DNA from 3 places in the Jeotgalibacillus sp. JSM ZJ347 genome. Region 1 is predicted to be linked to each of the others. Evidence: riboswitches for the same ligand, from Rfam matches in the RefSeq annotation. Region 1 holds a riboswitch; each other region holds the start of a gene.
What was found. A riboswitch is a leader RNA that binds a small molecule or an ion and turns the genes downstream of it on or off. The one in region 1 is predicted to bind thiamine pyrophosphate.
Positions count from the first base shown of each region.

Region 2: it holds a riboswitch for thiamine pyrophosphate, as region 1 does, so the genes downstream of both, ACH6CZ_RS06995 (YkoF family thiamine/hydroxymethylpyrimidine-binding protein) here and ACH6CZ_RS15660 (lipoate--protein ligase family protein) in region 1, are expected to answer to the same signal.
Region 3: it holds a riboswitch for thiamine pyrophosphate, as region 1 does, so the genes downstream of both, thiT (energy-coupled thiamine transporter ThiT) here and ACH6CZ_RS15660 (lipoate--protein ligase family protein) in region 1, are expected to answer to the same signal.

Region 1 covers NZ_JBISEN010000009.1:29,358-39,696, reverse strand. The annotation lists gene ACH6CZ_RS15675 (C45 family autoproteolytic acyltransferase/hydrolase) at 49-1,131, shown strand; gene ACH6CZ_RS15670 (phosphotransferase) at 1,339-2,238, opposite strand; gene egtB (ergothioneine biosynthesis protein EgtB) at 2,396-3,655, shown strand; TPP riboswitch at 3,928-4,027, shown strand; gene ACH6CZ_RS15660 (lipoate--protein ligase family protein) at 4,097-4,930, shown strand; gene lipA (lipoyl synthase) at 4,927-5,868, shown strand; TPP riboswitch at 5,883-5,988, shown strand; gene tenA (thiaminase II) at 6,266-6,952, shown strand; gene thiM (hydroxyethylthiazole kinase) at 6,945-7,709, shown strand; gene thiD (bifunctional hydroxymethylpyrimidine kinase/phosphomethylpyrimidine kinase) at 7,706-8,530, shown strand; gene thiE (thiamine phosphate synthase) at 8,520-9,164, shown strand; gene thiW (energy coupling factor transporter S component ThiW) at 9,161-9,646, shown strand; gene ACH6CZ_RS15625 (PAS domain-containing protein) at 9,790-10,339, shown strand, end outside.
Region 2 covers NZ_JBISEN010000002.1:217,267-227,605, forward strand. The annotation lists gene ACH6CZ_RS06980 (energy-coupling factor transporter transmembrane component T family protein) at 1-295, opposite strand, end outside; gene ACH6CZ_RS06985 (ABC transporter ATP-binding protein) at 267-1,619, opposite strand; gene ACH6CZ_RS06990 (ECF transporter S component) at 1,639-2,211, opposite strand; gene ACH6CZ_RS06995 (YkoF family thiamine/hydroxymethylpyrimidine-binding protein) at 2,204-2,794, opposite strand; TPP riboswitch at 2,876-2,979, opposite strand; gene ACH6CZ_RS07000 (helix-hairpin-helix domain-containing protein) at 3,267-3,449, opposite strand; gene ACH6CZ_RS07005 (hypothetical protein) at 3,467-3,967, opposite strand; gene ACH6CZ_RS07010 (ring-cleaving dioxygenase) at 4,129-5,106, shown strand; gene ACH6CZ_RS07015 (esterase/lipase family protein) at 5,443-6,984, shown strand; gene ACH6CZ_RS07020 (hypothetical protein) at 6,989-7,417, opposite strand; gene ACH6CZ_RS07025 (hypothetical protein) at 7,432-7,776, opposite strand; gene ACH6CZ_RS07030 (LSm family protein) at 7,963-8,628, shown strand; gene ACH6CZ_RS07035 (hypothetical protein) at 8,669-8,959, shown strand; gene ACH6CZ_RS07040 (hypothetical protein) at 8,976-9,278, shown strand; gene ACH6CZ_RS07045 (multicopper oxidase domain-containing protein) at 9,275-10,339, shown strand, end outside.
Region 3 covers NZ_JBISEN010000008.1:61,338-71,676, forward strand. The annotation lists gene recQ (DNA helicase RecQ) at 296-2,446, shown strand; gene ACH6CZ_RS15450 (tryptophan-rich sensory protein) at 2,497-3,252, shown strand; gene ACH6CZ_RS15455 (hypothetical protein) at 3,322-3,657, shown strand; gene map (type I methionyl aminopeptidase) at 3,692-4,444, opposite strand; gene thiT (energy-coupled thiamine transporter ThiT) at 4,922-5,494, opposite strand; TPP riboswitch at 5,607-5,709, opposite strand; gene ACH6CZ_RS15470 (FUSC family protein) at 5,819-6,841, shown strand; gene metH (methionine synthase) at 7,068-10,339, opposite strand, start outside.

The DNA of each region.
Region 1 (10,339 bases):
GAAATCTCTTTTACACTGAATGCATAACCAGATACTGGAGGCAAAACGATGAAATCTGTGCACAGTGATATTCTGCAGTTTAGAGGGACTCATTACGATTTTGGTATGTTTCAGGGGGAGAAGCTGAAAGACTCGCTCACCGTTAAAAATAGAGAAAAGCAGTGGAAGGTAAGGATTCCGCGCTTTACAGTGAAGGAAGCGGAAGTGAAAGATGCAATTACAAAAGTGGCGCCGGGAATATGGGATGAGTTGATCGGACTTCGTGATGCGCTGGAATGGCCGATGGAACGCGTTATGATGGAGTTCGGTGGATACCGGACGGATTATAAGCGCTCTGGCTGCTCCATTTTAACCGGTGATAATTATTTGATCAGAAACTATGATTATATGCCAAAAACCTATGAAGGACGCTACAGCTTTTATCAGCCAACTGATACAGGCTACGCGATTGCAGGACCAACTCAGAGGATTACCGGGCGCATGGACGGCATGAATGAACACGGACTGACGATGGGTTATAACTTTATGCACCGTAAAAAGCCTGGAGACGGGTTCATCTGCTGTATGATCGGAAGGCTGATTTTAGAGGCGTGTGCGAATGTAGATGAGGCGGTTGCGATGCTAAAAGAGATCCCGCACCGCCACTCATTCAGTTATACAGTTCATGACCGGAGCAACCGGACTTATGTAATCGAAACATCCCCGCGTGGAGTAGCAGTGCGGGAGTCAAATGTATGTACGAATCATTTTGAAATTATGAAGGAAGAAAACAGAAACCATCTGGTAGATTCAATGAAGCGGCTTGATGCCATGAACAATCACCGCGGAGAACTGAAAACGGCGTATGATGCGTTCCGGCTAATGAATGATTCTGATAAAGGGGTGTTTTCAGATCTGTACAGTCAATGGGCGGGCACGATTCACACGGCCGGCTATCTGCCTACAGAAATGAAAACCTGGTTCGCACTCGGCGGTGACCGGGAACCTGTTGAATTCGATTTTGCGAATTGGCTGGAGGGCGAAGATGTCCTGTTTGAAAAGATTACTGGTGAAGTAGAAACAGATATTCCTTTTGTGCATATGGATGAAGGAGCGTATTGGAGTGCCGGGAAAAAGAAAGCTATGAAATAAATGGAAGGAGAAGCCTGCTGGAGAGGTTTCTCCTTTTTTGATGTGACGCGGCTTGGGTGATACGACGTTCAATCTTGTCAACATGACAGTCAGCAGGTGCAATACAACAGTCAATCCGGGTGTATCGCGACTTCACCAGCCATTATAACGACGTCGATAGTAGAAATATGACAGTGGCCGGCACCAGCCCCTGCAGACCAGCTGCCCTTAACGAAGTGACTTCTTAAGTCCAGCGAGTCCCCATCTCAGCACGTCCTCATCCTGAGTATTCTTCGCATACCGCACCAAAACTGTCATGATAAAAACAGCTTTAAACCGCGCCAACTCTTTTGTACGTTCATCAATTTCACCGTAGTTCTCAAAAAACACTGACCTTACTGCAGGTGTCATGCAAGCATAACCAATCGAAAGATCGACTGCAGGGTGACCAATATGCGCGTCTCCCCAGTCGATGATGCCAGTCAGGCGACCACCCTGTACAATCATATTTTTCGGATGAAGATCTCCGTGAAGTGGAACGTTACCGGTCGGATTCTCCCATTCTTCCAGCTGTTCAATATAGTGAAGCAGCTTTTCAAATAATGGTTCCGGGATGGCTGCGGATGATTCCTGTGCAATATCGTAAAAATGCTTCTTCCTGCGTTTTGATGATAAGCGGTGCAGATGATCGGTGTCTGCGTCTATCTGATCAGCAGGCAGTGCGTGAAGTTGCTTGAGAAAAACACCAAGCTCTCCGGCATGCTGATGCAGCAGGTCAGTATCAGTTTCTTCCGTTAACACGTTTCCTTTAATCGTTGTAAAACCTACATAAGGGTAATCATCGCCTTCTGCCTCTTTGTAAAAAACGGGCTTTGGATACTGAAAACCTCCATCAAAATTAAGTTTAACCAGACTCCCGAGCATCCGGTTCTCATATTGCATGGCTTCATAGCCGAGCTGTCTGCGCGGGAATCTGAAGACATATGCGCTATTTACTTCATAGACCGTATGATCAAAGCCGGTCCCGCACGCCTGAATCCGGATCGGTTTCAAATGTGGAAACGCGCGTTCAATTTTATCCTTCGCTTTCTCCAGTGAGACTGGATGTGTTGCTTCCCATGGATTCACATCAATCACTCATTTCTGTTAACAGAATATATGTTTTTCATCATACATGGATCAGCTACAAATCAGAAGAGCTTAACAATTATTTCTAAAATCAAGTGTACGCCAATCTGCTGAAGGGAATAACAATCTTTAACCATACATAGAAGGGAAGAAGATCATGAGCGCAACAAAAACTAAAAACATTCAGCAGATGTTTCAGGACATTCGTGTCTATAGTGAAAAGCTTACGTCAGGAATGGAAATTGAGGATTTTATTTTACAGGCAGACACATTTGTGAGTCCGACGAAATGGCACCTGGCCCATACGACCTGGTTTTTTGAAAAGTTTATTCTGACTGAGTTCGTGGATGGATACAAACCTTTTAATGAACAATTCTTTTATCTTTTTAACTCGTATTACGAGACAGTGGGAGAGTTTCATCCACAGTCAAAACGTGGTCTCATTTCACGCCCAACGGTAAAAGAGACGGTCAGCTACCGGAACCACGTAAATGAGCAGATTAACAAGCTGCTTGATACGGCAGAAATAACGGATCATCTCTATGAGTTAATCGAGATGGGGCTTCAGCATGAACAGCAGCATCAGGAGCTGATTCTGATGGACATCAAATATAATCTTTCATTTAACCCGCTCTATCCGGCGCTATTTGAGCACAAAGCAACTAAGGGAGACAAGGCGCCTGAGCTGACATTCACTTCTTTTGATAAAGGAATGACCAAAATTGGTACTGATGCGCAGGAATTTGCTTTTGATAATGAAACGCCATGTCATGATGCCTATCTGAATGGCTGTCAGATTGCCAATCGGCCGGTTACAAATCGTGAGTACCTGAAGTTTATTGAGGACGGAGGGTATGACAGAGCGGAATTATGGCTGTCAGATGGCTGGCAGATTGTGAAAAGAGAGAAGTGGAACGCACCGCTTTACTGGGTTAAAAAAGATGATAAATGGTCAAACTTCACATTGAGTGGATTACAGCCCATTGACTGGGAAGCGCCTGTTACACACGTCAGTTTTTATGAAGCAGATGCTTACGCAAGATGGTCCGGCAAGCGCCTGCCGACTGAACAGGAATGGGAGCATGCGATGAAGGGTGAAGAAGTAAAAGGGAACTTTATGGATGATGACCGTTATCAGCCTGATGATACTTACAGCGGATCCGGATTTGAAAAAGCATTTGGTGACGTATGGGAATGGACGCAGAGTCCCTATACGCCATACCCGCGCAGTAAACCCCTTGATGGTGCGCTGGGTGAGTATAATGCCAAGTTTATGTCGAATCAGATTGTGCTGAAAGGCGGTTCGTGCGTGACGCCACTTTCTCATATCAGGCTGACTTACCGTAATTTCTTTTACCCTCATATGAGGTGGCAATTCAGCGGAATCAGATTGGCAGATGATCCTGTAGAAAACTAACATAACAGTGCCCTGAGGATTTCTCCGTCAGGGTACTTAGTCTTTTGTCCCAAATCCCACATCTTTTGATGCAATTGATACCCTGTTATTGTGTTAGTACAGAATTTTTATAGTACAGATGAAAATTTATTTTTCGCTATTAAAATAGCATTGAACACGATTACATAGGAAACATAAAGTTGCTGTACCAGTTTGAAACAGTTACTGTAACACAAATTTCTTTTTGCGTTATGGAAATGACTGTGATACTCTTTAACTGATAATTTCATTAATTTATTTGCTGGGGGAGCCAAGTGGCTGAGACAGTTTTTAGCTGAACCCTTTGTACCTGATCTGGATGATGCCAGCGGAGGGAAGTATGCTTACATAGTTACGTGTATAAGCCGCTTCCTTTAATAGGAAGCGGTGTTTTTTTATGTAATTGAAGGAGGGAGGCAGACGATGAAAGAAACATGGTATTTTCTTGATTCCGGTCACGGCACACCGTCATTTAATATGGCAATGGATGAAGTGCTGATGAACTGGCATAGCGAAGGCAAAATTCCGCCGGTACTGAGATTTTACGGCTGGAAGCCTGCAGGGATCTCGGTCGGCTTTTTTCAAAAGGTTGGTGGCAGTATAGATCTTGAAAATGCTGAGAAGTACGGTGTTGAACTTGTGCGCAGACAAACAGGCGGGAGAGCTGTCCTGCATGAAGATGAGCTCACCTATAGTGTGCTTGTATCTGAAAATCATCCAGATATGCCAAAGTCGATTAAAGAAGCCTATCTGGTTCTGTCGAAAGGCATTTTAGAAGGCTACCGTGCGCTTGGTATTCCGGCAGAGTTTTCGATTCCTGAGGAAAAGCAGAAGCAGAACGGATCAGCCGTCTGCTTTGAAGAGCCGTCATGGTATGAGTTGATAGTTGACGGTAAAAAGGCAGCCGGAAGTGCGCAGACACGTAAAAAAGGTGTTATTTTACAGCATGGTTCTATCCCGATTTCAATGGATCTTGAAAAGCTATTTGATTTATTTATTTATCCAAGTGAAAAAGTAAAGGAGCGTGCACGACGCGCATTTACAAAAAGAGCCGTCGCAATTAATGACGTGCTTGAACGTCCTGTCACATTTGAAGAAGTGAATCATGCATTTAGAGAAGGGTTCATGAAAGGGCTCGATATTCATCTGGAACCTTTTACACCGCCAGAAGAGATGTTAAGAGCAGCAGCAGAGCTAGAAGAGAAGTATAAGAGTGAAGAATGGAGCTATAAGCGGGAAGGGAGACAGAGAGTATGACAAATGCAAAAGAACATGTACGTAAACCCGAATGGTTGAAGGTAAAGTTAAATACGAATGATTCCTATAAAAAGCTGAAGAAAATGATGCGTGAGAAGAAGCTGAATACAGTATGTGAAGAGGCGAAGTGTCCGAATATTCACGAATGCTGGAGTGAGCGTAAAACGGCGACATTTATGATTCTTGGGGATACGTGTACGAGAGCATGTCGCTTTTGTGCAGTGAAAACAGGTCTGCCGAATGAGCTTGACTGGGGCGAGCCTGAACGTGTGGCAGAGTCTACTGAAATGATGGGCTTAAAACACGTCGTTGTCACAGCGGTTGCGCGTGATGACTTGAATGACGGGGGCGCTGCAGTATTTGCTGAGACAGTCCGTGCGATTCACCGCCGTCTGCCAAGCTGTACAGTCGAAGTATTACCTTCAGATATGAAAGGTGATTATGAAAGCCTTCATACACTAATGGATGCAGAGCCGGATATTTTCAACCACAATATCGAAACGGTTCGCCGTCTGACGAAAAGAGTACGTGCGCGTGCGATGTATGACCGTTCACTTGAACTGCTTGCACGTGTAAAAGAAATTGCGCCGAATATCCCGACAAAATCAAGTATCATGGTTGGTCTTGGTGAAACGAAGGAAGAGCTGATTGAAGCGATGGATGATCTGCGTGCACACAATGTAGATATCCTGACACTTGGTCAGTACCTGCAGCCAACGAAAAAGCATCTTGATGTTGTGCGTTATTATCACCCGGATGAATTCGCAGAGCTGAAGGAAATTGCCCTTTCTAAAGGATTCAAGCATTGTGAAGCAGGTCCAATGGTTCGTTCTTCATACCATGCGGACGAGCAGGTAAGTGAAACGTCTGCACAGCGCCGGATCAAGTATTTAAAGGGCGTTGAAGCAGATGGCAGAACAGTAGACAATCTGCAGTAATAATTGAATAGAATAACACCCACTGGGGGAGCCGGTTAAACCGGCTGAGACGGACTGTTGTCCGGACCCTTTGAACCTGATCTGGATCATACCAGCGTAGGGAAGTGGCCGTATATGCGAACCTTTTAATATACGCCGCTTTCCAGAGAAATTGGAAGGCGGCGTTTTTTGTTGGTATTTGTAAAGTGGGCTGATAATTTCCGCTTCAGGGGGACGCTTTCTATGGCCGGGCGGTGAGCCAGCAGGCTGCGCCGTGCTCTGTCTCACCTGTCCCTTCCTGCCATAGGAGTCACCCCCTTACGCTACAATTATCAGCTGTTCAAATACAATAAATAGCTTAAATAATGTTTATTTAGTAAGCGTTTTGTCAGATTTATTATACGAAGGAGGAGAAATTATGACTTTTTGTTCAGATGTAAGAAAAGAGTGTAACGATCTTTGGGAAGCAAGCTTTGAGCACCCTTTTGTAAAAGGGATTGCTGAAGGGAGTTTGCCGCTTGATGTATTTAAGTTTTATGTGATGCAGGATGCATATTATTTAACGCATTTTGCAAAGGTACAGGCGATTGGTGCTGTGAAAGCAAAGGATCTGAAGACGACAAAAAGCTTTGCACATCACTCAGAGCAGACGTGTGCAGCTGAGCTTGCGCTGCATGAATCCTTTATGGAACTGCTTGGAGTGACAGATGAGGACTGGAGGCGTTTTGAGCCGTCTCCTACTGCTTATGCATATGTGTCCCATATGTACCGCTCAGCTAAAGGGGACCTGGCTGATGTGCTTGCTGCGATCCTGCCGTGCTACTGGCTCTACTATGAAATTGGTGAGCGTTTGAAGAATGAAAAGCCGGAGCACCCAATTTATCAAAAGTGGATTGAAACATATGGTTCTGAATGGTTCGGAGAGCTCGTAGAAGAACAAATTAACAGAATGAATGAACTGGCAGAGGATCTTTCAGACGAGAGAATCAAAGAATTAAAGGCTCACTTCAGCAGAAGCAGCTATTACGAGTTGAACTTCTGGGAGCAGGCATGGACGAAAGAAAGCTGGGCAATTCAATTAAAGGAGCGTGTCAAAAATGATTAAACAGCTAAGAGAAAAGAAGCCGCTGGTTCACTGTATAACGAACTACGTTGTCGCCAATTTTCAGGCGAATGGAATGTTAGCACTCGGTGCTTCACCGGTTATGGGGGATGAGCTTGAAGAAGTAGAGGAACTTACGTCTATTGCAGACGCACTATCGTTGAATATAGGAACACTTAATAAGCGATCAGTTGAGAGTATGATACATGCAGGCAGAGCAGCAAATAAAACAGGCATACCAGTTGTGCTTGATCCTGTAGGGGCCGGTGCAACCTCTTATCGACTCTCAGCTATTGATGAAATATTAAAGGGAGTTAAGATCACAGCTCTAAGGTGTAATGCAGGAGAACTTGCTGCCATTATGCGAAGAGATTGGTCTGCAAAAGGTGTTGATGCCGGGGAGGGTGATGCTGATCTTACTTCAATCGCTTTAGAAGCTGCTAGGACATATAACCTGATTATCGCTGTGACAGGTGCAGTTGATATCGTGACAGACGGTGAGGTTGTGCATGAGATCCAGGCAGGGCGTCAGATAATGTCTTCTGTTACCGGAATGGGTTGTTTACTTTCAAGTGTGACTGCAGCGTTTTTAACTGTTGAACAATCAGTTGATGCTGTAGCAGAGGCTGTTCAATTTTATGGTGAAGCAGGTGAAAAAGCAGCTGCTGTGTCATATCGTCCGGGGAGCTTTAAAACTGCGTTCCTTGACGCAGTGTATGAAATGAATGAGAGCAGATTTCAAAAAGGAGGCACACGATGAAGCAGGTACTAACAATTGCAGGTTCAGATTCAGGAGGCGGAGCAGGGATTCAGGCTGATATTAAAACATTTCAGGAACTGGGTGTATTTGGGACATCAGTTATAACTGCCGTCACAGCTCAAAATACGCTGGGGGTAAAAGACGTTGCTCCAGTACCGGTCGGCAATCTGGAAAAGCAGCTGCAGGCAGTGGGTGAAGACTTTGAGATTGCAGCGCTTAAAACCGGTATGCTGTTTGATGTTAAGACGATTCAGACGGTAGCAAAATATATTAAGTATTATGAATGGAAGCATTTGATTGTTGACCCGGTCATGATCGCTAAAGGAGGAGCCAGCCTGCTGCGGGAGGAGGCGAAGGATTCATTGATTGAAAATCTTTTGCCCCTTGCTGCTGTAGTCACTCCGAATATACCTGAAGCAGAAGCGTTAAGCGGTATCAGTATATCGGATGAAACGACAAGACGAATGGCTGCTGAGAAGATACTTGAAAGCGGCGCGCAGGGGGTGCTGGTGAAGGGAGGACACGGTGAAGATCCTGACTTTACCGAAGATTATTATCTCGACCAGTATGGTGGTTCATTAGTGCTAAGATCCTCACGTATTCCTACAAAGCATACACATGGTACAGGGTGCACATTTTCAGCTGCCCTTGCAGCAGAGTTCGCAAAAGGACAATCTATTGAAGATGCTTTCCTGACAGCGAAGAAATTTATTCAAAGTGCGATTGAGCATTCGTTAAATATAGGTGCGGGTCACGGACCGACGAACCACAGCGCGTACCGTCATTATGCACAAAAGGAGATGATCGGATATGTTCACTAAGCCTGCTGTTTATTTGATTTTTGGTACCCCGAATACCGGTCAGATGGATCCTCTCCTGCTTCTTGAGGAAGCATTGAAAGGAGGAATCAGCTATTTCCAGTTAAGAGAAAAGGGACCTGGCGCACTGACCGGTCAGCCTTTAAAGGAATTTGCACTGAAATGTCAGGCGCTGTGCCGTTTATATCATGTTCCTTTTATCATCAATGATCATGTTGACCTGGCCTGTGAAATTAGTGCTGATGGTATTCATGTTGGTCAGGAGGATACTTGTGCGCAAACTGTAAGAGCAAAAATCGGTCATAAGATGTTCCTTGGTGTTTCAGTACATTCACTTGAAGAAGCTGAACATGCAGTAGAAGATGGTGCTGATTATCTGGGCATGGGACCGATATACGGTACAAAAAGTAAGCCGGATGCAAAAGAACCTTCAGGTGTGGCTAAAATCATTCGTGTAAAGAACGAGTTTCCATATATTCCTGTTGTTGGCATTGGTGGAATCACTGCATCAAATGCAGGATCTGTATGGGAAGCTGGTGCTGAAGGTATTGCAGTCATATCAGCTGTTACAGAAGCAGAAAATGTTCAGCAGGAAGTTAAACGGCTGACTGCTTCTTATCGGAGGGAGAATGTATGAGTACCAAAAAGCTTGTTCTGATGGCCATGCTTGTTGCTATTGCAGTAGCAGGTTCGGCATTTGTCTCATTTCCGGCAGGTGTCGCAAGAGCTTATCCAGTACAGCATGCAATCAACGTCATGGCAGGCGTATTATTTGGCCCGGGTCCGGCCGTTGCAATCGCTTTTGTGACGGGACTGATTCGCATATTAACCGGAACAGGATCACTTCTTGCATTTCCAGGAGGCATGATCGGTGCAGCTCTTGCAGGTCTGTTTTACTTATGGAGTGGGCGCGTCTGGTTGGCAGCGGCCGGTGAAATAATAGGAACAGGGGTCATTGCGTCACTTGTCGCAGTTCCTTATGCAGCCATTTTAATGGGTACTGAAGCCGGGTTCTTTTATTTTATGCCGGCATTTCTCGCTTCAAGTATCAGTGGTGCAGTAATTGGGGTAGTTACATCTAAAAAAATGAAAAATGCTGCTTTCTCACTTCATAATTAAAAGATAGATTTTTAATCCATCTTTCCTTGATATCACTGGGATGAAGGGGCTTTTGACAATTTTTTTATAAAGAATTTGTCAATTTCCCCTTTTCAAATATACCCAATGCGCGTATTATGATTAGTAAAAAAAGGAACAGAATTATGCCCTATTCAGACTCCTTAGCAATTGAAAATATTATCGCTGCTGTCGACCATCACCTCGCCGTTGCTTTTATTGATCTTCACGGTCGCTTTGAGTTTGTAAATGAAAATTTTTGTGAAACTACACAGTATTCAGAAGAAGAGCTGATGAATGCTCATTTTTCAATGCTACTTCATCCCGATTATAGTGTTAACCAACTGAACGATGCATTAAAGCAGATCAGACAGGGGCGTCTCTGGCAGGGTGAGATGTTGAACCAAAAGAAAGATGGATCACCGCTGTGGGTAAACTCTACAATTGTACCAATGTTTGACGACGAAGGAAGACCTTTTCGTTATTTCATTTATAAAGTAGACGTTACTGATAAAATAGAAATGAAAGAAAAGCTGGATGAAACCGAAGAAAAACTTAGGCTAACGGTTAGTGAAATGAATTACCTGAAACATGTGCTGGACCAATCTTCTATGGTCACGATTATAGATCGTAATCGTACGATTCTATACCTAAATGAACGTGCTGCAGAATTAATGAAACGATCCCCTCTCGAGA
Region 2 (10,339 bases), on a different contig from region 1:
GCAGAGACAAACTTGAAAACGCCAGCACCCGGAAGCTGAGTGATAATGCTGTACCAAGCGTGCTGTCTTCATTTCCAAAAACGAGTGTTGTCCAGAAGTAGCCGACTGCGCCAAGCAGGAAGGGTATCATCATCAGACTCCATGCTTTCCATGAAACGTTTGCGAAAAGCAGTTGAATCAGCACCACCCCAGTGAAAAATACAAGCGGTGTCCACGGATTAAAAAAGAAAGCCATCACAACCATTGAAACAGTGATTGCAACAAATTTAACCGAAGGATTCATATGGTTGATCATGAACTTCACCTCCGGACGGCGGGCATAAGCGGTGTTTCTCAAGCAGTTGCTGATCCTGCCAGGCTTTATGAGGAGTAAATGGACCACTTAGGCTTCCTGCGTGCAGTAACAGCAGTGAATCTGCCACGCGTTCTGCAAAATTCATATCATGCGTCACAATTAAGAATGTCATTCCTTCATTTGCCCGTGCCGTAATCAGGTTTTCAAGCTCCCGCAAAGCTGCTTGATCCTGGCCGGCAGTCGGCTCATCCATCACGATCACAGGCCGTCCGTCACAAAGCATGGCACCGATTGCAGTTCGTCTTTTTTGTCCATGACTGACTGCAAAAGGGTTAGCGTCCCTTACTTCATTAAGGTACAATCGCTCAAGAATATCTTCTGCATGTTGACCGCCACCAAATAAAAGCTCTTCACGAACTGATTTTGTCAAAAATAAAAATTCAGGCGACTGGGGCACGTAACCGATTCTTTTCGGATCGACAGTTCCTCCGGTGGATTTTAATCCGCATAAAGCCTTTAGCAGCGTTGATTTACCGCTGCCGTTTGGACCTGCTAGTACAGCAATTTCACCTTTTTTCAAATTGAGAGTAGCCGGCGAGACGATTGGCTCTACAGCCAGTTCTTTAGCAGAGAGCACAACTTCATCAGATTGTAGGGGCACTCTGGCGATTGAAGGTTCCACCGGTTTTGCTTCGACCATCTGCCATTCCCGGTCAAAGAAGTCATCCCACAAAGCAGCCTGATGATCAATCGCAATCACTGTCAGGTTTCTGGATTCATGAAGTCCGCGTAGCCAGGCGACAAACTCCTGAGCGGTCACCGGATCTAAATGTGTGAGTGGTTCATCAAGCAGTAGAATCTCAGGTTCCAGTACCCATGCACAGGCAGTTGCAACGCGCTGCTTCTGTCCGCCTGAAAGTGTCTGGATCACGGAATCCCTGAAGGCTTCAAGGCCTGTTTCTTTTAACACCTTTTGAATGCGGTGATTGATCTGAGCTGCTGGCACTTTCACATTTTCAAGTGTAAAAGCAAGCTCCTCTTCAACGGTCTGCATGCAAAACTGGCTGTCAGGATCCTGAAAAACAGTCGCAATCCGCTGATTAATTTCACCCGGCTCATAGTCAGCAGCCGCTTTACCAAACAGCTTGATCTGTCCGGAGACAATACCGTCACAGTTTTCAGGATAAAGCCGGTTGAGCAGGTATAAAAGAGAAGACTTTCCGCACCCGCTCGGACCTGTGATCACCACACGTTCACCCGCCTGAACATTGAAATGTACCTCTTTAAAAACAGTCCGTTCATCATCAGGAAATCGAAATGACACATCCTCCAAAGAGATGACATTATGCATGTACATCACGCTTAGTAATGGCATAGCCTCTCAGTGAGCCTGTTGCAAGCAGTGCGTCAACCAGATATTTACCGCCTACTCCTGCAATAATCGCGCCACTCATTACACGAATCACAAACATCAGTAATACATATTCAGTGCTGAGTGCTGCAAATCCACCCAGTAAGTAACCATACACAAAGCTGAATACTGCAGCCCCTGCTCCGGCCATCATATAAATGCCGAGGTTGAAATGACGATATCTTGTGGCTGCGAAAACTGCTTCTGCTCCCAGCCCCTGTATGACACCTGCTAAAATCAGACGGGGGCCGACTGCATTCCCAAGCATCACTTCAATCGCAGCAGCCATCGTCTCAGGAATGACTGCAGCGCCAGGCTTTCGGATGATCGCCATCACGATAATAGACACAATAAACCAGATCCCAAAGATCCACTCATAAGCAATCGGACCAATGAGTGAAGCCCAGATGTTTCCGACATGTAAGAACAATAGGTAAATAATGCCGAACACAACCGCAAACAGCGACATCATGACAACTTCTTTCAGTTTCCAGTTCTTAAGCATGATGATTCCCCTTATGAGACGGACTGTTGATACTCATTGAAACAGTCATCACTAAATGACGGTGTTCGTCAGACCTTGCTTTGCCAAACGTCTCCTCGTAAAAATCAAATACGTCATGAATATCTCCATGAATGCCGCTTGCATAATGCATGGAGTCATTGAAAACACCACGCTCCTTTGCGCGATCCACTTCCCGGTAAATGACACTCATGTAATCAGGGTTATTCATCGGATACAGCGCAAATTGTGAAGAAACGTACTGTCTTGTTTCATCCTGGTTATGCACGTTCGGATCAACGTCCATATAAGAATCACCTGCAGTATCACCAGGACAGCCGGCTGAAAAAGTTGCATTGATCGCAACATGTTCACCCGTTTTTGCAGCATGCAGCGTAATCGCTTTGATCACATTAAATACATGCTGTTCCTGTCCACGGATCACAGTTGAGACGTCATCTGTATGCTTCCAGACGCCCGTCAGATCTGTTGCCTCCAGCGCGCCTTTTATGACAGGGATAAAATCTCCGGTCATTGGGTGCAGCGAAAAGCGGCACCCCACAATGTTGCTAGTTCCACATTCCATTTTGTATTCCTCCCAAGAGCAGTTTTTGCACAAAAAAAGACCACATCTGCGAAAGATGTAGCCACTGCTCCTGATATAAAAAGAGAAGTCACTACACTTCCTCACGCAGGTATTATCCTGATCGAGTCATAAGGGATCGGAGCTATTGCTCACATCTCAGCTAATTCGCACCCCTAGTGCAGATAACGGTATTTAATTTTCTATGCACGACCACTATATCACCAGAGAATGGAATGTGCAACACCTCTAAAAACTAATTATAACCATATTATACCTTTTTATTAAAAAATCATTCCCTTGGTTCAAAAATGAGAACGCCAATAATTGCAATCACGAGGCTAAATAATACGGAGTAAAACCAGTGCCTGCCCTGCATCGTGTTATTGAGGATATTCATCAGGGCGCTGATACAAAAAGTAATAAAAAACACAAAAAGGATTAGTATGATGGTCATCATATGAATCGTCACCTCTTACGTATTTTTAAAAGAACCACCGGCTTCTTTCAACTGTCTGATTGTTTTTGGTCCAACGCCGTGAAGGGTAACCAGCTCGTTTTCAGTGTACTTGCTAATATCATCCATCGTTTTAATACCTGCCTGAGCGAATGCGCGCTGAGAGGGTTTGCTTAAGTTAGACGGTAATTCGGTCGTCATAGATGCATGTCTCCTTTTTAAAAAAGCATGGTTGGCAGTTCTTCAAGACGCTGGTCAGTGCTGCGTGTGATCTTAAGTGAATACCCGGGCTTCGAATGTGCACTTCCTCGAACAGTAAGTGTTCTTTTGCGGTCCGCCATTTCGATCGTCAGCCACTTCCGGCCGGATTCTGAGGTTTTAATACACTCTGAAACTTCGCTTGCTGTCAGTAAGATGATTTCAGTGTTCTGAAGGTCTTCTTCACCACAGATAAACGCAAACAGGTATTGGTTGTCATGCTGGCTGCGAAGTGTTTTTTCCATTTCTGTATCGTAAAAGGAGAAGGTCCAGATACGCGATTCTTTTTTAAAACGGGGGGTAAACGAGTATTTTGCATAGATGAAATAGCTGTCTATCTCATTTTCAAGCGCATAGATTCTGCGATCCTGCCCGCCTTCTTTCATGACAGGTGAGAATCCGCGGTTAACGAGATGTGAAAGCAGCGCGCCAAAGTAAAAATCCACTTTCGGAATACTCATATCATTGCTCCTCCTTTCATGCTGTTACTCCTTATTATGAAGCACTTTCAGGTGGATTTACATTTTAAACACTTGAGCAGTCATAATTCTTGCATTCAATATGAAATCATTAGATGCTATGGGTATGAACATTGCACTGGAGGAGGCTCATGAATATGTCGATTAAAGCATTAAAAGGCATTCACCACGTTACTGCGATCACAAGCAGTGCTGAAAAAAATTACGAGTTTTTCACTTATGTACTTGGTATGAGGCTGGTTAAAAAAACAGTGAATCAGGATGATATCCAGACGTATCATTTGTTCTTTGCTGATGATACTGGAAATCCCGGTACAGATATGACGTTCTTTGATTTTCCTGGTATCCCAAAAGGAAATCACGGAACGAATGAAATTTCAAAAACATCTTTCCGCGTGCCGAGTGATGCTGCAATTGATTACTGGGAGAAGCGGTTTGACCGTTTGAATGTGAAGCATAAGGGTGTGCAGGAGCAGTTTGGTAAAAAGACGATTTCATTCGTTGACTTTGATGATCAGCAGTATCAGTTGATATCAGATGAAAACGATCAGGGTGTGGAAGCAGGGACCCCGTGGCAGAACGGACCTGTACCGCTTGAATATGCGATTGCAGGGCTTGGACCGTTATTTGTCCGCGTTGACCGCTTTGATTATTTTAAAGAAATGCTTGAAAAGGTATTGTTATTTAAAGAAACGGCCGCTGAACAGTCATTTCATTTATTTGAAGTAGGAGAAGGCGGAAATGGTGCCAGTGTGATTGTTGAGCACAACACCTTTTTACCGCAGGCGCAACAGGGCTTCGGCACGGTGCACCATGCAGCTTTCAGGCTTGAAGACAGAGAGATGCTCGATGAGTGGGACGAGCGTATGAAGAGCTTTGGCTTCCCGACATCGGGATTTGTCGATCGTTTCTTCTTTAAGTCACTTTATTCAAGAGTGGCGCCGCAGATTCTGTTTGAGTTTGCAACGGACGGTCCAGGGTTCATGGGTGATGAGCCATATGAGACGCTTGGAGAAAAGCTGTCGCTGCCACCGTTTTTCGAGCCAAAACGTGAAGAGATCGAAAGTAAGGTGCGGCCAATTGATACGGTGAGAAGCACGAAGACGTTTGAAAAAGAATAGTGATGCTGAGCCGGATATCTGATGGGGTATCCGGCTTTTTTGGTTTGGAGCTGATGGATACGGCATTATAAACTTGGAATTGCTGCCGTAAGCAGGCTTGATTGCTACAAGTTGTCGTGGGATTACTACAAGTTCCCGGGTGTATCGCTACAACCTTAGAGGGGAATGCTACAACTTAAGAGAAAACAGCGACAACTACGCCTGCCTGCATTCAACCTTCACTCACATATAAATAAATAATAATTTAATTATAAAACATACAGGATTTACCTTCCGGGTGTCGAAATACATACATGGTCGGGGTTTCCCGATACAGTCTATAAAGGAGAGGATTGGATGAGAAAAACGCTATCCCTGTTTATTGCTGTGTTCCTGTTTTTGTCACTGCCGTCTGCCGCTTTTGCCGGAGGATTTAAGACACCGGGTAATTCACTTGTACCCGGTACGATCAGTATTGGTGAAGCCCCTGCCTACATAGACTCTGCAAAGCCTGCGATTGTATTTGTTCAGGGTCTGACAAATGATTCAACTGTCTGGTACAACGAAAATGATATGTACAGCCGTGCTGTTACAGCAGGCTATGAGACCGCTTTTGTCGAGTTGAATGACTCAGGTGGTACACCAAAAAGTTATTGGGATAATGGCGCCATGCTTGCAGGTCAGCTTGAAGAGATTTCTGCCCATTTTGGCGGGAAAAAGCTTGTCATTGTGGCATTCAGTAAAGGCGGCGTTGATACGCAGGTTGCCCTGATTTATGAGGGGAAATACCCGCTTGTATCGAATGTCATTACACTCAGCTCGCCTCACTATGGAAGTGAACTTGCAGATCTCGCAAATAGCACGTCACTCGGCTGGCTTGCCAGTCTGATTGGACAAAACAGTGAAGGGACGCAAAGTCTTCAGACGGGAACGATGAATTACTTCCGTTCCATTACGGATAGTCGATGGGAAGTCGCTCAGAACAGCTATTTTTCACTTGCTGGTACACGTACCGGACCATGGTTCAGTGCGTATTGGTTTGGAAGCGGTTTCATTTCAGGGCCAAATGATGGTGTTGTGTCTGTTGCGAGTGCTCAGCTGCCTTACAGCAGAAGCCTGGCTGTTGGGAACTGGAATCACGGAGAAATCAATAAAGGCTATAATACACTCTCGATCTTCCAGCCTTATTTAACAACACAGCGTGCAGCTGCTTTTTCAGCTTTTAGTATGATGGAAGAAAAGGAAGAAAAAATCAAGCCTCTTGATACGCTATTAAGAGGAGGAGAACAAAATGGTAAAGCATCTGAAAGTTTTTTCGTTGAAGACGGGGCAGAAAGTCTTGTGATTAACTGGATGAGTGCGACACCGCATGAGACTGTGACGTTAAAAGCACCACGCGGTCCTGCAAAAGACTATGAAGTGACTGCTGCTGAGGATGATACAATGTTTTTTAACGGTGCTTATCATCATACGATTGAAATAACTGATCCTGCAGCAGGAAAATGGATTGCAGAGACGGTAACGGATCAGAAATCTGCTTATGCACTTATGATAACGTTCGATTCTGATTTAAATGATCAGCTTGCGCTCGAGCCTTCTGATAGTAAGCGGAACTGGACGCTAAAGGAAAACATTGGGCTAAAAAACAAAGCACAGCGTCATGCAGATATTAAGATGTTCAGTGAAATTGGGTTTACGCCTGGTAAGGGCAAAAAAAACCGTGGAATTGGTCAGAAGATCCGCACTTTTAAACAAAGCGGAAAGGCTGTCACGCTTCCTTCTGAAAAGGGAACCTACAATATGACTGTTGAAGTCGAAGGCACGACACCGGACGGACAGAAATTTCAGCGTACGGTTATTGATTCTGTCTTTGTAGATGAAGAAGGTGTCGCCTACTAGAAGTTTAGTATCTGAATGAGAGGACGACAAGCACGCTCACCAGCATGAAATACATCATTGAAAAAATCGGCAGCATCATTTGCCATTCCTGTATAGGGAGACCGCACAGTGCCGGGCTTTGCATCACCTCGCCAAGCATTAGGCCCATTGCACTCCCTATACTGATGTGCAACGCCCCTGCAACCGCCGCTGACGCATAGCCTGTTTGAAACCCATACGTATAGCCTGCTGGAATAAGTAGCGCCAGAATCCATAAATATTCCCCGTTAAAAGTCATAAAAAATGGCAGTGCAGCGGTTAACCCTGCTCCTCCCGCGATTATACCAACCACTGTATTTGAAAATCGTTCCGCTACAATAACTTTCCTTTTTAACATGAAAACCATATGAAAGATAAAGAGTGCAACGGCTGATAGAAGAATGATCTCAGGCACATCATTCACGTCCTTTATAGTTTACCTGCAGCTATTAAAGCTGTTGCTGATAAAAAGATATATGCCATTTCAAGCATAATCGGCAGCATAACAGTACCTCCTGCAGCAGCTCCAATCATTGGACCCATTAACCCCATCATCCATCCATTTGCAAGCCCCGTCAGCGCTGTCTGCCCGTCATAAAAAAGACCGTTAACCCCTCCAGTCAGCGCTCCCGCAACAGCAGCAATGATCGTCACCCACACAAAATAAAACGGTAAGTAATCGATCAGCACAATCCCAATCATGAAGCCTGAAAATCCTCCGGAGATCATCGCGATATTCATACCCAGATGAAACCCTGTCTGGTCACGCAACATGAAAAATCGCTTTAAGCAGTAAGTAGTGACCATGAAATGCATGAAAAGTAAGATTGCTATAAGTATTCACTCCCTTTCATATCACCTTTTAGTGTATGACAGGTTTTATTTGTGCGTGCAAAACCCAAGCCAACAGGCGGCTCGTTGCATAAAATGATCATAAATTATATAGAAAGGAGGGGCCTCGTGTATTCAGATTTTGATGTTGAAAACTGGCTTGCATCTACTCCCAAGGCGGATACCTATCCATCTCCAGCCGGAAGAGGGACGTCAGAAGAGATCTTACTCAGAAAACGCTACATTGAGCTGGCTAATATCTTTCTGCAATTAAAATACAACCCTGATAAAGGAAAGATCTTATTGCTTCAGTCTTTTTTAGTTGAAAAAAGAAACCAGACGGTAGAAGTGATTCATCACAATCACTCAATGACAAAAGGCAGAGTGCAGGATATCGGCAGAGACCACTTGGTTCTGACAAGCTATTTCACAAAGTGCTGGATTCCTTTTGACAGCATTTCGGAGGCAAAGGTTCCTTATGGTGCACCTGAATTTGCAAATACGCACCAATACGTCTTTTTTGATAATCACCTTAGAAAAAAGCTGCTGAGAAACTTTGGTGCAACTGTATCAAAACGTTCAAAGTTAAAAGAGATGTTTTACCGTGAAACGTTAAAAACCAGTCTTTCCAGATGGAAAAATAGCAGCTTGAAATTGGAATTGTCAGATGGACAGAGCTATTACGGTAAACTGACCGGAGTAGAAGAAAAAAAGTTAACATTACGAGTCAAAGACGATGAGCAGAACATTGCTTATAAAGATATTAAAAGCATTAAAAAATCCCGTTTCTGGTAGCTGGTCTAAAAAGCAGAATTCAAAAGAAAGGATAGAGCATATGGCACAAACAAATGAACAGCGGGCAGAAGAGCTCGGGATGCTGATAGGAGAATCCATTTTCGTTGTGACCAGGTCAGATCAGCTTAATTTATTCGGTCAGACATTCAGACCGATCTTTGTAGGTACGCTGCACGAGGTAGGGGAAGGGCATCTGACACTTGATCCTGTCACGGTCAAGATGGTCACTGCACCTTTTTTTCAATTCCCGGTACCAATCAGTATTCCACTTGAAAATATTGCGCATTTTACGCGCAATTTTGCTGCGGATAAAGTGTTTCCACTAACGTAAAAAGGGAGGGAGAATAGTGGAGGGTCAACAAAAGAATATGACTTCAAATGACAGGCATGAAGAAGGAATGATTCAATTTGTCGCAGAACATGCAGGTGCTAAAATGCTTGCACTCACATCATCCTTTCCATATTTTTTTATCGGCAGAATCATAAAGGTGATGGATGACTATGTAGTGCTCGGGGTAGAAATAACGAATGTCGCAGAGCTTGAAAACCGTGAGTGGCACATTCACATTCATGATATCGAGGTGTTTTATATTGAACGGGAAGGCTGGCCACGTATTCCGCAGCTGAAGGAAACAGGTGGTGACAGGTGAAACGCTTCTTTCACATCGTAGCCATTCCGATCAGGATTGTCCTGAATCGATTTGGAGACCACAATCCAAATGGCATGGTGTATGTATTAAAAGAGAATGAAAAGAAGGTAAAGCGGCTTGTAAAAAAGAATCCGTTCACCCCGGTTGAGCTCGTTCAGCCTCTAATTATCAGAGCAAATGCCGGCGATGAGATTGAGATTCTGTTTGAAAATAAGCTGCCTTTTCCAGCAGGTATTCATATGGAAGAAGCAGATTATGACGTGATGGATTCAGATGGTGCGGAAGTGGGATTCAATCATTCCTCACTTGTGAAAAAGGGTAAGAAAAAGAAGTATTATTTCAAAGTGAATCGTCCGGGCACTTATCCATTTTCAGATCTCGGAAATCCTTTAAGTACCGAGAAAGGGTCCAATGGAAACGGCTTATTTGGCGCTCTTTTTGTTGAAAAAAGGGGCTCCTGGTGGACACATCCTGAGACGGGCAGACAGATTACAAGCGGTCCCTTCGCAGATATTCACCATCCGTTTTTACCTTCGTTCCGTGAGTATGCCTGGGTATTCCATGATGAAATGGAGACTGATGATTTAACAGGCAATCAGCCGCTCAATCCAATGACGAATGAGCCTGGTGAGTCAACGCATGCGGTGAATTACCGCTATGAGCCTCTTGGTAATCGTAAAAAGCTGATTGATGAAGGCGTTGTCTGTCCGGAATGTGACGGAGAAGAAGTTCATCATGATTCCTGGGTATTTGGTGACCCGACAACACCAATATTGAGAGGTTATAAGGGAGACCCGGCTGTGATCCGGCTGGTACACAGCGGCATAAAAGAAACGCACGTGTTTCATTACCATGTTCACCAGTGGCTGAAGGATCCATCCAATGCAGATTCTGAGATCATCGATGCGCAGAGCATCAGTCCGCAATCCTGGTATGATATTGAACCGCTTTACGGACTTGGCAGCCTTCAGGGGGCGATTGGTGACGCCATTATCCATTGTCATCTGTATCCTCATTTTGAAGCGGGCATGTGGGGGATGAACCGCGTGTTTGATACTCTT
Region 3 (10,339 bases), on a different contig from region 1:
CACTTACTTTCTCCCCACTAACTCCTATCAAATTCATGATAAAATAATAGAATGCACTGTTTGAATGAGCGATTATTATTCACTTATATTGTCTAATTCCAGATTTATTTATATGCACAGCGTGAGATCGGTACAGAAGGCGGCGACTCCGGGACGATTAGAGGGAAGCTGAGATCCCGCAGCCGAAGGTGAGGAGGCTCAGCAACTTCCGTCCGGAAAGCGTCCGCCTGGAGTACCGATCCCACGCCCTCGGCTATTTGGACAAACAAAGCACCACCAGAAAGGATGATTCACCATGATGAACGAAGCACAGCAAGTCCTTCATACATACTTCGGTTACGACACATTCAGACCCGGACAGGACCGGATGATCGAATCCATCCTCGATCACAAGAACGCACTCGGCATCATGCCGACTGGAGGAGGAAAATCCCTCTGCTACCAAATTCCCGGTCTTGTTATGGAAGGAACAGCGCTTGTCATTTCACCACTGATTTCACTCATGAGAGATCAGGTCGATGCGTTAAATGAAAACGGCATTTCAGCCACTTATATAAACAGCACACTATCAGCCGCCGAGACGAGAGAACGGCTTCAAAACCTGCGGGAAGGCCGCTACAAGTTTGTATATGCAGCACCTGAACGTTTTGATTCCGCCTCATTCTTTAATGCAATCTCAGATATTAACCTGTCGCTGATTGCTTTTGATGAAGCGCACTGTATCTCTCAATGGGGACATGACTTCCGTCCAAGCTACCGGACAATTGTTGATACAATCAGGCTCCTGCCGAACTTACCTGTCCTGACAGCACTGACTGCAACCGCGACAGATAAAGTGATCCAGGATATCACAGACCTCCTTTCAATTGATCCTCATCATATTGTCAATACAGGATTTGCACGTGACAACCTGTCTTTTCATGTTGTAAAAGGAGCAGACAAGCATTCATTTCTGACCAGTTTTTTAAAAGAAAAAGAGGATGAGACTGGCATTATTTATACAGCTACCAGAAAAGAAGCCGATCAGCTGACAGGATGGCTGAACCAGCAGAATGCGAGTGCTGTCTGCTACCACGCAGGTCTCTCAGAGGATGAACGGAATGAAGCGCAGCGACAGTTTATCTTTGATGAAGCAAAGCTGATTGTGGCAACGAATGCATTTGGTATGGGGATTGATAAGAGTAATGTGCGATTTGTGATTCATTATCAGCTGCCGATGAATATGGAATCTTATTATCAGGAAGCAGGCCGTGCAGGGCGTGACGGTGAACCTGCGGACTGTTATCTGCTTTACAGCCCGCAGGATTCCATGCTGCAGAAGTTTTTAATCGAGCAGTCTATTGCAAACGAGCGGAAGCGCAACGAAGAATACGCAAAGCTCCAGCAGATGATTAATTACTGCCATAGTCACAGCTGTCTGCCCCGGTTTATCCTTGAATATTTCGAGGATCATCAGATGACTGCAGACTGCGGTCACTGCAGCAGCTGTCTCGACAGCCGTGAGAAAACGGACCGTACGAGAGAAGTACAGATGATCCTTTCAACGGTTAAACGAATGGGTGAGCGCTTCGGTACAGGAATGACTTCGAAAGTATTAAAAGGCTCACGAAACAAAAAACTTTTAGAGGGCGGTTTCAATCAGGTCACCACCTATGGACTGATGAGCCAGAAATCTGAAAAGCAAATTACTGAACTGATTCAATTATTAATCGCTGAAGGTTACCTCGCATTAGAAGGCGGTCAATATCCAATCCTGAGACTGACGCAGGATGCCGTCCCTGTATTAAAAGGCGAGCAGGCTGTCTGGTTAAAATCCGGATTCCAGCTACATCAGCAGCAGGCTGATTATGATGAATCATTATTCGAAGAGCTGCGATCAGTACGTTCCAGACTTGCAAAAGAACATGCAGTTCCGCCGTATGTCATATTTTCCGATGCAACGCTGCGTGAAATGGCACAGCACTATCCGGAAACCGAAGATGAGATGCGTAACATTAAAGGTGTAGGCGAAAGAAAGCTTCAATCATACGGAACACCTTTTACAGAAGTCATTGCAGCCTATATAAAAGAACATGGAAAAAATAAAAATATGGTCCCGGTGCCTGATCAGTCACCAGCCCCAAAGCAGCCTGAAGTGACTGCTGACCCTGATCAGCCGAGCCACCTGTTCAGCTATGAGCTGTATGACAGTGGAAAGTCTATCTCTGAGATTGCTAAATTAAGAGCACTCACCACCCAAACCATTGAGCGCCACCTGCAAAAAGCGTATGAAGAAGGTCATACACTGGATTTTGAAAGATGGTTTGATGGAGAAACTGAACAATTAATTCTTTCAACAAGGGCTCAAATGGAAGTTCCGGGACTCAAGCCTTTAAAAGAAGCTCTCCCAGAGGAAGTGAGCTACCTGCAAATTAAAATGACACTTGTAAAAAACCAGCTCGTCTGAAGGATTTTTTTCTCTCTGAAGGGAATAGAAGACAGACAGGAGGTTTTTACATGAAACAGTTTTGGACAAATTTCTTTGCGCTTGCAGCTGTCATCACCGTTAATGCGCTGGCAAATATACTTCCGATTAACGGGCAGACAACAGGCGAGATTTCAAACCGGCTAAATGTGTTATTCACACCTGCAGGCTACGTATTTTCAATATGGGGACTGATCTATTTACTGCTGGGCTTATGGGTATTAAAAGGTGCTTTTAAATCTCAGAGAAAAAGAGAAGTATATAAAACCACTTCTTTTATGTTTCTCGTCAGCTGCCTTTTGAATATATCCTGGATTCTGCTGTGGCACTATGAATTTTTCCCTGTATCGGTCGCAGTTATTGTCGGCTTATTAATTTCAATTATTATTATTTACGCTAAAATCAAACAGACAAAGCACAGCTTTTTTGATCTCCTCCCCTTCTCTGTTTACATGGGATGGGTTAGTGTAGCGACCGTTGCCAATACAGCCTACACAGTCAATGAAGCCGGCTGGGACGGGCTTGGCATTTCATCACCTGTCTGGACGATCGCACTGCTGCTGATTGCAACAGCGCTCGCACTCGGTATCCGCTATAAGGAAAGCGATTGGGTGTATCCGCTTGTATTCGTCTGGGCATTCATCGGTATAGGTGTACAAAATGAAGGTGAAGAATCTGCCGTCGTGTTCACTGCTTATGTGCTGAGTGTCATCATTCTGATTGGACTATTTGTCTTCCGCAAAAAGAGAACATCCGGATACAGCAGCAGGACACTAAGTTTCAAATAATCAACGGCACACTCACCTTTCAACTAGGTTAGAATAGTGAAAGAAGTTTCTTTGAAGAGAGGGTTTATGTTGGACGGGCAATTACTATTTGCAATGTTTCTGGTCACACTGCTGGTGGGACCAATATTAATGACGATCTCAATCGTGTTTGGAATCAGAAAAAAAGTGAAGTGGCTCTGGATCACGAATGTATTTTTCCTTGTATTTTCATTTGTAATTGCAGCCTACTATGTGCTGCAGATTGACCAGATTGCCACTCAGAACCCCACGCCTGGAGGAAGCGGAGTACTTGTGATGCTATTAATCTCATCATGGATTTCAGTTCCAACAGCATTATCATTCTTCCTGCTTGCAGCTGCCATTTTTATGGAGCAGCGCCGGAAAACAAAACTGAATCAGGCATAACAAAAGGACTTGTGGTGATCACAAGTCCTTTTGTTTATGCTTTTTTAGATTCTGTTAAAATCAGTGGTTCGCCCTTTGTAATCACGATTGTATGCTCAATCTGTGCAACCAGGCTGCCATCCGGTGTCTTATACGTCCAGCCGTCATTCTGTTCTTCAACGAAATCTGCCCCTGAAGAAATAAACGGTTCAAATGCAAGTACGGTCCCTTCCTTTAACAACTCATTATCCCACGGATCATGATAGTTCAGGATATGGTCCGGCGCTTCATGCAGCGACTTTCCAACACCGTGACCTGTCAGGTTCGTAATCACCTGATAGCCATTTTGCTTTGCCACACGGGATACTGTTTTTCCGAGCTGGCTCTTTTTAGAACCTGCTTTTGCTTTCTTAAGTGCAAGTGTAAAAGCCTGTTCTGCAGTTGCGCACAGCTTTTCAAGTTCAGCATTTTCACCTACAACAAAAGAAATACCTGTGTCAGCAAAATACCCATCCAGAGAGCCTGAAACATCAATGTTTACAAGGTCCCCGTCCTTAATCACCCGGTCACCCGGGATACCGTGCGCTACTTCATCATTTACACTAATACATGTATAACCAGGGAAATCATATTCACCTTTTGGACCTGAAATGGCACCATATTGCTCAAATTTCTGCTTACCGATCTCATCAAGCTCAGCAGTTGTTACACCGGGCTTGGTTGCTGCACGCATGTCATCGCGGATCTCAGCAACAATGGCGCCGATCTTTTTCAGCGCTTCTAATTCTTCATTCGTCTGTACGATCATACCGATTCTCTCCTTGCTTTATAATGGTTCACTATATCATATGTATGGTGGGGAATGCATGAAAGATGCTATTTATTCTATAACCGTTTAATTTCCGCTTCAGGGGGACGCTTTCCGTGGCCGGGCGGTGAGCCAGCAGGCTTCGCCATGCTCTGTCTCACCTGTCCCTTCCTGCCACAGGAGTCGCCCCCTTACGCTCCACTTAAACTATGTATTTCTTCCTTTAAGATAGTAAACCAAATAATATTTTGTAGTTAGTAAAATATACACCACCACTAAAAATCTAAAAAAAGATGGCGTTTGTGTTAAAAGCCATCTTCTTTTTAATATTAAATTTAGGTTCATTGAAGCGTAAGGCTGCGACTCCGAGACGATTAGAGGGAAGCCGAGACCCTACAGCCGAAGGCGAGGAGGTTTGGCAACCTCCGTCTGGAAAGCGTCCGCCTGAAGCGTAAATGAACCGGTTCTTTAAATAATTCAGGCACTTGTCATCTGACGGTTTGTCGCAACTCTTGGCACTGAAATCAGCAGCGTTGCAAGGACAATGGATGTTAGAATGAACGCAGGACCCATGTAAGAGCCGTTATAGCCAAGTGAGAATAACCAGGCCGGTACACCTTCACTGCCTGATCCAAAGAAGATCACGCCGGCAAGGAAATGACAGATAAATCTCAGCAGCGCGCCAATAAATACGCCAACTGTAATAAAGACTGCCGCTTTTTTCATTGAGCCTTCCTCAAGTGAACGCTTCACAACACCTGCAAACAGCCCTGCAAATCCAATCACAGTGAATGCCAGCGGATAATCAAGAATCCCCTGAACCGGATCAATAATATAAGCACCAAACATTGTCTGCAGCAGCCCTACCAGAAATCCTGTCAGCAGTCCGCCTTTCAGACCCCAGCGGAATGCCATCAATACGATTGGTACCATCACAAAACTGATAGATCCTCCCTGTGGCCAGAGACTGAATGAAAACTGGTCCAGGATAATGCCGATTGCTGAAAAAATCGCAACCTCCACTAAAAATAATAACTTCTTACGCTCCATTTACATCTTCCTCCTTTTGCGAAATTGATGCAGCTCGCACAGAGGGGAATTCAACGGGCCTTTAAAAATATAAAAAGGCCCCTGGGGATAGAAACCCAGAGACCTTGAAAAAGTCCGTTTCCATCCACATTCCTGCGTAAGCATTAACTTACAGGTTCGAAGGGTCTGAACAGATCTGTTCACTCTCAGCCAATATGGCTCCCCTTGTGGAAATTGCATCTGTTAATATTGTAACCCATATTTTGAATCATGTCATCTTCTCCACATTTTGTATGCTATACTATTACACGTCTAATTTACTAAGATAGGAGGTTCCCGAATCACATGCATTGGCTGAAAAAAAGATTTATTGGCGGCAGAATTTTAAAGACGGGTGTCGCAGTATTTATTACTGCCCTGATCTGTCAGCTATTCAATTTACCTGTGGTCTTCGCTGTTATTACCGCAATTGTAACGATTGAACCGACAGCTGCCGATTCAATTAAAAAGGGCATGATCCGCTTTCCGGCATCTGCGATCGGGGCCTCCATTGCAATGCTTGCCACTTTTTTACTTGGAGATACAGCAATTACATATACAATCTCAGCAGTACTGACAATCTGGATCTGCTATAAGCTGAAGCTTGATGCAGGTATGCTGGTTGCGACACTGACAGCAGTGGCCATGATACCCGGTACAGAAGATCACTTTTTGCTTGAATTTATTAAAAGACTTGGTACTACCGGTATCGGAATTTTAACTTCCACACTCGTTAACTTTTTACTGATGCCGCCTAAATATAAAGATCAGATCCTAACACTCATTTCTAATGCACAGTCCAAGCTCACTCAGCTGCTGGCTGAAAGAATGAATGAACTGTTGGATCAGAAAGACTCGGCAATGAATCTTGAAACCGCCTCCAACCAGCTTCGCACCCAGCTTGACCGCGCAGAAATGTTCTGCAGGTTCCAGCTTCAGGAATGGCACTACCATTCTTATAAACGCGAGGAAATGAACGAAATTCAGATGCTGCAAAAGAAGATTTATCTGCTCAGGCAGCTGTCTTTTCATTTAGCAAATCTGATCTCGCTGCCTTCAGATGATGCACCTGATTGGTCGATTGAAGAAAAACAGGCAGTCCGGACACTTGTCTCACAGCTGAATAACCGGATCATTAGAACAGGCCAACAGGAGCCAATGGACGCCGATGCGCTGGCTTTGCTCCGTCATGAACTGAAGGGTGAGACGGATGAAGACGAGCTGCCGGATAAAAGTTATATTTATTTTGAATTATTAACGATTCACGCATTGCTGAAGAAGCGCAGATCGTTTGTTAAGGTACCGAGCGCGAGACCGGAAGAACTTTAATTTTGGAAAATGCGAGAAGCCGGGGATTGCTCCCCGGCTTGTTTCATTGAATAAACCAGTTTTGCGTTTATGAGTCAATAGTCACGAAGTGTCGAAGTGTACCTATTAAGCGTCGAACATCACTGTGTAAACAGCGAACACCACATGTTTACTCTCGAACATGCCTAAGCGAACGCCGAACATTAGCCGACGAACGCCGAACCACAGAACCATCGCGCAAGCACTACTACATCACATTAAAATACCTTGCATCAGGGTGCGCAAACACAATCGCTGATACGCTCGCTTCAGGCTCCATCATAAAGCCATCTGTCAGCTGGACCCCGATTTCCTCAGGGCTGATCAGCTTAAACAACTTCTCCTGATCTTCAAGCTCCGGACATGCAGGATACCCGAATGAGAAGCGCTGCCCCTGGTATTTAGCACTGAAGCGCTCCTGCATCGTAAAGTCAACAGGATCCGGGAAGCCCCAGCGGTCTCTCATCTGCTGGTGTAAGAGCTCTGCAAATCCTTCTGCTGTTTCAAGCGCAAGTGCCTGAAGTGCGTGACTTTCAAGGAATCTTCCTTCCTCTTTATAATGCTGTGCTTTTTCACGGATCCCTCTGCCTGCTGTGACGGTAAAGAATCCGACGTAATCCATTACGCCACTCTCTTTTGAACGAAGGTAATCAGCAAGACACAGATGTGGCGCTCTTGGCTGACGCGGAAATGTAAAACGTTCTATCTCCTGACCGGTTTCAGGGTGATAGATGATGACATCATCCCCTTCGCTCTGTGCCGGGAAGAACTGATACACCGCTGCAGGCGTAATCAATCCTTCTTGCTTCACATTCTGAATCAGGTGATCCACTGTTTCTTTTATCTTCAACGTCTTTTCATCCTTTTCTTCAAGCAGTCTTGAGATTTTACCTTTTACACCTAAATGGTGACCGAGAAGCATCTGCATATTGATATAGGCTTCAACGTGCGCCACTGAGTATGAGCTGATGACGTGACGTGTTGTATCATTTGGCACAAATACAGGTGCTTCTGCTACTGGAGGCTTCTCAAGCACACCGACTGCTGTTTCCTTGGTTGGTCTTGGTTCCTGTGACTGAAGCTTTTCCTGCTTTGCAAGGATTTCTTCACTCAGCTTTGCACGTTCAAGTTTATCCTGAAGCTGATTTGCAAGGCTGAGTCCGTTCATTGCGTCTTTTGCGTACAGGACAAGCCCATCGTAATGATTTGAGATCTTTGTATCGACAAATTTACGTGACAGCGCTGCACCACCTACAAGGATCGGTACCTCAAGTCCTTTTTCACGCATATCACCGGCTGTAATCACCATCTGCTGGGCTGATTTAACAAGCAGACCTGACAGCCCGACAATATCCGGCTTCTCACGTTCAATCGCTTCGATTAATTCAGGCGGTGTTACTTTAATGCCAAGGTCTACCACATCATATCCATTATTACTTAAAATAATCTCAACGAGGTTTTTACCGATATCATGGACATCACCTTTTACAGTCGCAAGAATGACTTTTCCTTTAGATGACGAGTCATCTGACGCTTCCATATGCGGCTCTAAAAAGGCAACTGCTGCTTTCATGACTTCAGCACTCTGGAGCACTTCAGCAACGATCAGCTGGTTGTCATTGAACAGTCTGCCGACTTCCTTCATGCCTGTCATCAGCGGTCCATTGATAATCGACAGCGGTTCATCAAACGCTGTAAGCGCGATTTCAAGGTCAGGCAGCAGGCCTTCTTTTGTGCCTTCCACTACATAATAGGCAAGTCTTTCATCAAGCGTCATATCCGGCAGGTCAGATAACGTTTCCTTCTTTTTACCGCGGTAAAAAGCTGTAAATGCTGCAAGTGTTTCATCCGTCGTTTCAAATAACAGCTGTTCAGCCATTTTGACTTCTTCAGGATCAATCGAAGCAAAACGCTCCAGCTTCTCTGTATTCACAATCGCATAATCAAGTCCTGCGAGCGTGCAATGGTAGAGGTAGACTGCATTTAACACTTCACGGCCAACTGGTGGAAGTCCGAATGAAACGTTACTGACACCAAGCACTGTCTGCGTTTTCGGGAATGCTTCTTTAATCAGGCGGATCCCTTCAACCGTTGCATTGGCAGAACCGATATACTGTTCATCACCTGTTCCGACAGGGAAGACAAGTGGATCAAAAATAATATCTGTCGGGTCTACACCGTAGTCTTCTGTTAAGATTTTGTACGAGCGCTCTGCAATTTCAAGCTTTCTTTCAGCGGAAACGCCCATTCCTTTTTCATCGATTGTCCCTACCACAAGCGCCGCACCATACTGCTTTGCAAGAGGCACGACCGCATCAAAGCGTTCAAGTCCATCCTCAAGGTTGATCGAGTTGATAATTGATTTCCCTTGTGAATAGCGCAGCGCTTTTTCAATAACAACCTCGTCTGTTGAATCGATGACTAGCGGTACTTTAACCTTTTTCACAACTTCCTGCATGAACACTTCCATATCCGCTTCTTCATCGCGGTCGGTGTCAGCCAGGCAGATATCAATAACATGGGCACCTTTTTTCACCTGTGCCCGGGCAATTTCAGAAGCCTCTTCAATTTTACCTTCTGCAATCAACCGCTTGAATTTACGTGACCCGATGACATTTGTACGTTCACCAATCATCAGTGGACGCATCGATGAGTCATCATAGATTAATGGCTCAATGCCTGAGACTGTATGCTCTTTTTTAGGCTTACGAGTGCGCGGTTCATAGTTTTCCATCGCTTCAGCAATGGCTTTAATATGTGCAGGCGTTGTCCCGCAGCACCCGCCGACAATGTTCAACCAGCCTTTTTCAGCAAATCCGCTCAGCTTTTTAGCGAGAGTTTCAGGCGTTTCATGATAAATACCTTCCTCATCGGGCAATCCAGCATTCGGATAACAGCTCACGTAAGACTGGTTGATCTCTGAGAGTGAACGGATGTGATCCTGCATGAATTCAGGTCCTGTTGCGCAGTTCAGTCCGACTGACACAGGGTTCATATGTTCAACGCTGATATAGAATGATTCAATAGTCTGTCCTGCAAGCGTTGTACCCATTGGTTCGATTGTTCCTGAGATCATCAGCGGCAGTTCTTTGCCGGTTTTCTTAAATGCATCCTGAATCCCGAGGAATGCACTTTTTACATTTAGCAGATCCTGACTTGTTTCAATCAGCAGGAGATCCGCTCCACCGTCTATTAACCCTTTTGCCTGTTCAGCATAGGAATCCTTCAGTTGTTCAAACGTTGCACCACCCGTTACGCTTAATGTTTTCGTTGTAGGTCCCATTGATCCTGCAACAAATCGCGGACGGTCTGCAGTTGACCATTTAGCCGCTGATTTTTTGGCGATTTCAGCACCAAGCTTCGATAGCTCGTAGGCTTCAGAAGCGATATCATACTCTTCTAAGACCACGCTCATGCTGCCGAACGTATTCGTCTCAACAATATCCGCGCCTGCTTCAAAGTATGCGTCATGAATTTGTT